Regions from separate parts of the Neorhizobium sp. P1_A6 genome, predicted to be linked through region 2. Evidence: riboswitches for the same ligand, from Rfam matches in the RefSeq annotation. Region 2 holds a riboswitch; the other holds the start of a gene.
What was found. Region 2 has a riboswitch for thiamine pyrophosphate ahead of thiC (phosphomethylpyrimidine synthase ThiC). Riboswitches for the same ligand answer to the same signal wherever they lie in the genome.
Positions count from the first base shown of each region.

Region 1 (4,103 bases), on a different contig from region 2:
CTGGCATGAAAATCACGTTACGCGAACCCCGGAGCTCAAATCAAACGATATCAGCAACTTGGCTTATTTGATTTCGACCGCGACGTCGGAGACCGGAGGCGCTGCCTTGATTAGCCCCGTTTCCTTCATGAAGGCGGCGAAGCGCTGGTAGCGGCCTTGGTCGAGTGCGGCCGGACGCTTGGCAAAACGCGGCAGCGTGTCGAAGAACGCGGTGCGGTTCAACTCATCGTCGAGGTTCGGATAGGCCTTGATGAAAAGCTGCCAGGCCTCCTGCGGATGGTTGGTGATGTAGATCGATGCCTGTTCGACCGCATGCAGGAAACGCGGCAGCCGGTTGTCGCCAGCAAGATCACGGCGGGTGACGAAGATCAGCTCGTCATAGGCAGGAACCCCGTGCTCTTCCGGGAAGAAGGCGCGGCCCGCATGGCCTTCCAGCTTCATCTGGGTCAGTTCGAAATTGCGGAACCCGCCGAGTGTCGCATCCACCTTGCCGCCGATCAGCGACGGCGACAGCGAGAAATTGACGTTGATCAGCTCCACGTCGTCGCTGGAAAGCCCTTCGGAGGCCAGCATGCGCTTCAGCATCGCATCCTCGAAACCCGTGACGGAAAAGCCGACCTTTTTGCCTTTCAGATCCTTGAGGCTCTTGATCGGACCGTCCGCCAGCACCGTGACGGTGTTCAAGGGCGTCTCGACCAGCGTGCCGAACCGCACGAGCGGCAGGCCAGCCTCATGATCAAGATAGAGGTTTGGCTGGTAGTGGATACCGATATCCGCCTGGCCGGCCGAAACCAGCCGCGGCACCGCGGAGGCATCGGACGGCGGGATGAGCTCGACGTCGAGATTGGCATCGGCGAACAGTCCGCGCTGCTGGGCGATCACCATCGGCGCGTGGTCCGGATTGACGAACCATTCGAGAAGCACGCTGAGCTTGTCGGCCGCCTGCGAGGGCGCGGGCGCGGCGAGGCTTGCCAGCGCGATGAGGGACGCGGTGAGGATACGGATCATGATCGGACGGAACTCCCTGATGCGGATGAAGATGAAGGGTCGGTTTCGCTGGCCCACGGGGCGAGCCCGGCGGTCAGCCGGTCGATGAGAAGCCTTAGAATGAGAGTGAGAATGGCGAGTATGGTCATCGCCGCGAACACCGTGTCGGTCTGCATGCGGGCATTGGCCTGGACCATCACGAAGCCGAGCCCGCCGGACGCGCCCACCCATTCCCCGACGACCGCACCAAGCGGCGCCAGCGGGGCGGCGACCCGAAGGCCGGAAACTAGGCTCGGGATCGCCAGCGGCACGCGCATCGACACCAGCGTCTGCCAATGGCTGGCGCCCTCCAGCGAGACGGCGTCGAGGATTTCCTGATCGGTGCGGCGAAGACCGTCGGCAAAGGCGGAGGCGACCGGAAAGAAGATGATGATCGTCGTCATCGCCACTTTCGAGGCAAGCCCGAAACCCAGCCAGAGAACCAGGATCGGCGCCAGCACGAAGACGGGAAAGGCCTGCAGGATCAGCACCATCGGCCAGACGAGACGGCCGAGCCGCGGCAGCGCCGCAACGCCGAAGGCCGTGGCAATGCCGAGGCCTGCGCCGATCGCGAGGCCTAGCGCGATTTCGATCAGCGTGACGGCGCTGTTCTGCAGCAGGAAACCAGGCTGCCGCAGGAAGGCGGACGCGACGGCTACAGGCGACGGCAGAATATAGCGGGGCGGAGCAAACAGCCAGACCCCGGCTTGCCAGAGGGCGACAAGCAGGACGAGGCCGATGACCGCATGGGATGCACGCATGACGCTACGCGTCGAACCTGCACGTGACGGCCGGATACCCGTTGGGGACAACGGAAAGAATGGATGTCATCGGTCGATCTCCAGATCAGTCAATCACGGAGACCCAGGTGAAGCGGAGAAGAGAAAGTGCCGTCGGACGACGCCTATTTCCGTTCCTACGCCGGCATGACCCGGATCAGGTTCAAGGGTCCGGCTCGCCGCCATCTCAGCATCGTCAAGATGCCCCCCTCGGAATTACGACGATAACTGTCGGTTTTCAGCAATCCTGTCAAGCGGGCCGGATTGGCGGCCGTTTCCACTCAGCGCGTCGCCAGTCTTCCTTCGCGCGAGAAAGCGAAATACGAAACGCGGACAACCAGGTTGTCCGCGTTTCAAAATTCGAGTTTGCCGAATACTGCCGGCTCAGGCAGCCTGGCTGACGGCACCCAATGGGATCTCGACGTCGATCTCGAGGATCGTGACGTTCTCGTCGCGGTCCATCTTGACCTGCACCTTGTCGCTGTCGACCTGCACATGCTTGGCGATCACCGCAAGGATTTCCTCGCGAAGCAAGGATACGAGGTCTGAGCCGGTCGACGAGCGTTCGTGGGCGAGAAGCACCTGCAGGCGTTCGCGGGCCGTGGGTGCGGAGCGCTGTTTGCGGAAAAGGTTGAATATGGTCATGCGGCCCTCCGTGCGAAGATCTTGCCGAATATCCCCCGCTTTTCCCCGGGGATCGTGATCGGCAGAACTTCTCCTGCAAGCCGGCGTGCGGCATCGAAATAGGCCATGGCCGGTGCGCTGCGTGCGTCCGCCAGGGTGACCGGCGCACCGATATTCGAGGCGCGCAGGACATCCATGCTTTCGGGGATGATGCCGATCAGCGGGATGGAGAGGATCTCCAGCACGTCCTCGACCTTCAGCATATCGCCCCGCTCAGCGCGGTTGGCGTCGTAACGCGTCAAAAGCAGGTGCTTTTCCATCCGCTCGCCGCGCTCGGCCTTCATCGTCTTCGAATCCAGCAGACCGATGATGCGGTCCGAGTCGCGGACGGACGAGACTTCCGGATTGGTGACCACCACAGCCATATCGGCGTGGCGCATGGCGAGCGTGGCGCCGCTCTCGATACCGGCGGGGCTATCGCAGATGACCCAGTCGAAGACCCGCCTCAATTCGGTAATGACCCGCTCCACGCCCTCGGGCGTCAGGTTGTCCTTGTCGCGCGTCTGCGATGCCGGCAGCAGGAACAGCGTCTCCAGGCGCTTGTCGCGGATCAGGGCCTGCGAGAGCTTCGCCTCGCCCTGGATGACGTTGATCAGATCGTAAACGACCCGACGTTCGGCGCCCATCACGAGGTCGAGGTTGCGCAGCCCGACGTCAAAATCGACGACGACAACCCGTTCGTTTCGCTGGGCCAGAGCCGCTCCGAGTGCGGCAGTCGAGGTCGTCTTGCCAACCCCGCCCTTGCCTGAAGTGACTACGATGACTTTCCCCATCTTGCTCTCCTGTTTGCTGGCCGGTTGCGGCTCAAATAAGTTTCTCTGCCATGATCGAATCCCCTTCGAGCCAAAGCTGGACTGAATGTCCGCGAAGGCCGGGGGCCATGTCGTCCGCCATCTTGTAGATGCCGTCGATTGCCAAAAGCTCGGCTTCGAGCTTGCGGCAGAAGATGCGTGCCGATGCGTTTCCGAGCGATCCTGCCATGGCCCTGCCACGCAGGGTCCCGTAAATGTGGATCGAGCCACCAGCGATGATTTCAGCTCCCGAGGCGACCGATCCGATAATCGTCACGTCACCTTCGGGGAAGATCACCGACTGCCCCGACCGCACGGGATCGCGAATGACGATGGACTGCAAGGTCGGACGCATCTCCGGCACCGACGGTTTCGGCTCGCTGTTGTGCAGTTCGATGATCGGCTCCTTGGCGACGGCTTCGTCGGAGACCGGCCGACCACCCTTGAGTGCCGGAGGCATGCCTGGCCCAAGGATCGAAGGACGGCCGCCTTCGATGCCCATGATATTGACGCTGCGCCCGGCAAGCTCGGCGATGAGCTCTTTCAACTGAGCGCGATCGATCGGCAGATCGGTGACATCGAGCACGACCGGTCGGCCCAGAAAGAACCCGGCGGAACGCGCCGCGAGATCATCCAGCCTGACAAGCCAGTCGTCGAAGGGAAGGTCGGGAGCAAGCACGACCGCCAGAAAAGAACGGCCCTTGATACGGATAGCGCGAGCGTCTGTTAGCATTTTGGTCATCTGCGTAAAGAAATCGTGACCATTTTTTAGCCCCGATATGGTTAACAATTGGTAAACAAGAGCCCCTTGGAGGGCCTGGTT
Region 1 is NZ_JBFTZM010000004.1:319,616-323,718, forward strand. Features, by position in the region: gene AC1D3C_RS10925 (ABC transporter substrate-binding protein) at 64-1,008, opposite strand; gene AC1D3C_RS10930 (ABC transporter permease) at 1,005-1,787, opposite strand; TPP riboswitch at 1,923-2,026, opposite strand; gene minE (cell division topological specificity factor MinE) at 2,190-2,450, opposite strand; gene minD (septum site-determining protein MinD) at 2,447-3,262, opposite strand; gene minC (septum site-determining protein MinC) at 3,294-4,022, opposite strand.
Region 1: linked by a shared signal. The riboswitch ahead of AC1D3C_RS10930 (ABC transporter permease) and the one ahead of thiC (phosphomethylpyrimidine synthase ThiC) in region 2 are both predicted to bind thiamine pyrophosphate.

Region 2 (4,103 bases):
GGTTCTGGTCGCGCTGGTTGTTGACCAACATCTTGCCGGCGCGGCCGAAGAAAGGATCGTTGGCGATGTCGATGGTGACGTCGAGGCCGACGGACTTCATCATCTCGACGCCCCGGTCCATCCACAGCTGGCGGAAATCGGTCACGTGTTGTTCGGTCCCCATGCAGACATATTCGCGCATGCGGAAAAGCTGCTGGCGGGCCGGATCCTTGGAGGGCTCGTGGCGGAAGCAGTAGCTCTGCAGGTCGAAAAGACCGCCGCCGGCGGGCAGGTTGCCGCGGCGCGCAACGGTCGGGTAGAGCGGATAGCAGGCCGCCGGCGTCAGCACGATGTCGGTCGCTTCCTGGCCTTTGGTCCAGTCCTCCTCGCCGACTTCCATGCATTTCAGCAGGCTCATGTGGTCGAGTTCGTTGCCGCAGAACGAGTGAACCGTGCCGGCGAGCTGCGGAAAGCTCTTCATATAGCCGCTGGTCTCGAAGAAGGCGCGGTTCATGCCCGGCGGGAAGCGCATCGCCTCCGCGCCGTCGGCACCGCCGACCTTGTCGATCAGCCGCTCGAAGGCGGCAATGACGTCTTCGAACTGGCCGCTGCGGCCATACAGTCCGTCGACGCCGGTCTCGATCAGCAGGCCAGCGTCGAACAGGCGGTCGAGAAAGGAAACTTGCAGATCCATGGATTCACCTCATTCTTTAAACGATTACATCTGAAGTGATGGGGCGTCAGCCGAGCAGGCTGGTGTCCGGTTTTTGAACGAGCAGCATGGTCGACGTATTGCCGAGAATGCGGTCGTTGGAAATCATCAGCTGGGCGGAGTGCGCGTCGCGAAGATGCCGTCCGAGACTATAGGGCGTACCGTTCTTGTAGCCCATGATGCCGCAGATGATCATCGTCTGGTTGATGATGGTCAGGATCGTCTCGGAAGAGGCGAGCTTGATATTGTTCATGGCGATCGAAAAGGCCATGGACGACAGTTTGTCGGGATCGTGTTTCGCATCCGCGTAGGTCTTGAGGCCCGACAGGATATTGCCCTTGAGCAGCTGCAGCAGGTTCGACGCTTCGGCGAGCCTCAGCGCGCCGGGCGGCTGGGTGCCGCCCGCCTTGCGGGCCGCGGCGCGCACGAAAGCCTGGGCGCGCAGGACCGCGTCGGCGGCAATGCCGTACCAGACAGCACTCCAGAGGAGATGCGAGGTGGCGAGCATCGACTGCGCCGCGATTTCGGCGAACGGTTTCGGGAAAATCTGGACCGAAGGCGCTTCGCCATTGAAGAGGAAGCCGTCGGAGCAGGTGCCGCGCATGCCGAGCGTATCCCAGTCGACGGTCTTCTGCAGGGTATATTGGCCCTGTTTGAAGACGGTCATGACCTGGTCGGTCGGGGCGGCCTTCTCGTTCGAGCGCGAGGTGATCATGATGACATCGGCGTGGGCGCCGTAGGAAATCACCGTCGCGTCCTTGGTCAGCCGGCAGGTGTCGCCGTCGACCTCGATGGCGCAGATCGAGTTGCGCATATTGCCGCCGATGCCGGCCTCGGTCGTCGCGGAGGCGACGAGAAGCTGGCGGTCGGCGAGCTCGCGCATGAAATCCATGTGCCAGGCGCTGTCGGCCCCGTGCACCACGAGGCTCGAAACCTTGATCTGGTGCATGGCGAAAACCATGGCGCTCGAGGCACAGGACTGTCCCAGGATGGAGCAGACCTCGGCAATCTCGTTGATGGAAGCACCCTCGCCGCCGAATGCGACCGGGATCTGGATGCCGATCAGGCGCTCGGCCTTCATTGCATCGACCGCTTCGCGGGGGAAGCGGCCGTCATGGTCGACGCGTTCGGCGAATTCAGCCGCCACGGCCGCCACGCGGTGAGCGCGGGCGCTGAGGCTCATGTCGGCGGCAAAGACGGGAAGGTTCATCTCAGGCGGCCTCGGAGGCTTTCAAGATGTGGGAAACCGTCTGCTCGATCGCCGCGATGCTGGCGAAGGACTTGCGGTTCAAAAGGCTATCCGGGAATTCGATGTCGAAGGCCTCTTCCAGGCCCAACATCAGCTGCACCGATGCGAAGGAGGAAAGCCCGGCTGCATAAAGATCGGCAGCGTCTTCCAGCTCCGTCACGGCGACCGGAAGGCCGCCTACCCGTGTCAGCAATCCGCGAATGGTCTCGTTCATCTCGACATCTCCCGATCGTTCGAATTCTGCGCTCATCGCTAGGGACGTTATCGCGCAAGATAGCATAAGATTCCGGTAATAAACGTCATCAATTTGGAGCTGCGGGATTCGCTAAAACTCGACCTATCGACGCAGGCAGGGACCGGCTTGACATGCGCGACCGGCAGGTTTCTGATGGCCGCATTCACCAGGGGGGTCCCGTCAAGGGGCTGAGATACTGCTGGTCGGGCCGGTTTGGCCGCCCGAGGCGCAGTGACCCGTTGAACCTGATCCAGTTCATACTGGCGTAGGGACGGTGCGAGCGCTGCGGCAGCGAGGGCGGGAAACCGTCCTTCGGATTCCAACGTGTTCTTCCATCATTCCAACTCTGGAACTGGGTCTCCAAACGTCAAACCTTGGAGCCTTGAACCATGAATATCGCAACCACCAAGCTCACCCCGGTTGTCACCACCGGCCCGCTTCCCGCCTCCACGAAAGTCCTGAAAGCGGGAACGATCCATCCGGACATCCGCGTGCCGATGCGGCAGATCGCATTGCATCCGACCTCCGGCGAACCTCCKGTGACCGTCTACGATTCCTCTGGCCCCTATACCGTCGAAGGTGCCGCGATCAGCATCGATGCCGGCCTGCCGCGCCTGCGCGAAAACTGGATCTCGGCCCGCGGCGATGTCGAAGTCTATGAGGGCCGCATCGTCAGGCCGGAGGACAACGGCTTCGTCTCCGGCGACCGGCTGACGCCGGAATTCCCGATCCGCAACCGGCCTTTCAAGGCTAAGGCTGGCAGGGCCGTCACCCAGCTCGCCTATGCGCGGGCCGGCATCATCACGCCGGAGATGGAATTCGTCGCCATCCGCGAAAACCTCGGACGGCAGGCGGCCAGGGAACCGCTCGTCCGCGACGGCGAAAGTTTCGGCGCCCATGTGCCGGATTTCGTGACGCCGGAATTCGTTCGCCGCGAAATCGCGGAAGGCCGGGCGATCATTCCCGCCAACATCAACCATCTCGAATCCGAACCGATGATCATCGGTCGGAATTTCCTGGTGAAGATCAATGCCAATATCGGCAATTCGGCCGTCACCTCGTCGATGGCGGAGGAGGTCGAGAAGATGGTCTGGGCGATCCGCTGGGGCGCCGATACGGTCATGGATCTGTCGACCGGCCGCAACATCCACAATATCCGCGACTGGATCATCCGCAATTCACCTGTTCCAATCGGCACGGTGCCGCTCTACCAGGCGCTCGAAAAGGTGAACGGCATTGCCGAGGACCTGACCTGGGAGGTGTATCGCGACACGCTGATCGAACAGGCGGAACAGGGCGTCGACTATTTCACCATCCATGCGGGCGTGCGGCTCGCCTATATTCCGCTCACCGTCAATCGCGTCACCGGCATCGTTTCCCGTGGCGGCTCGATCATGGCCAAATGGTGCCTGCATCACCACAAGGAGAGTTTCCTCTACGAGCACTTTGAGGAAATCTGCGACATCGCCCGCGCCTACGACGTCTCGTTCTCGCTCGGCGACGGTCTTCGCCCGGGTTCGATCGCCGATGCCAACGACGCGGCGCAGTTTGCGGAACTGGAAACGCTCGGCGAGCTGACGAAGATCGCCTGGGCGAAGGATTGCCAGGTGATGATCGAAGGTCCCGGCCATGTGCCGATGCACAAGATCAAGGCGAACATGGACAAGCAGCTCGCGGTCTGCGGCGAGGCGCCATTCTATACGCTCGGGCCGCTGACCACCGACATTGCGCCGGGCTACGACCACATCACGTCCGGCATCGGGGCTGCGATGATCGGCTGGTTCGGCACCGCCATGCTCTGCTACGTGACGCCCAAGGAACATCTCGGCCTGCCGGACCGCAACGACGTCAAGGTGGGCGTCATCACCTACAAGATCGCCGCGCATGCCGCCGATCTCGCCAAAGGCCATCCGGCGGCCCAGGTGCGT
Region 2 is NZ_JBFTZM010000032.1:13,837-17,939, reverse strand. Features, by position in the region: gene AC1D3C_RS29660 (amino acid--[acyl-carrier-protein] ligase) at 1-673, opposite strand, end outside; gene AC1D3C_RS29655 (acyl-CoA dehydrogenase family protein) at 720-1,901, opposite strand; gene AC1D3C_RS29650 (acyl carrier protein) at 1,903-2,154, opposite strand; TPP riboswitch at 2,334-2,465, shown strand; gene thiC (phosphomethylpyrimidine synthase ThiC) at 2,565-4,103, shown strand, end outside.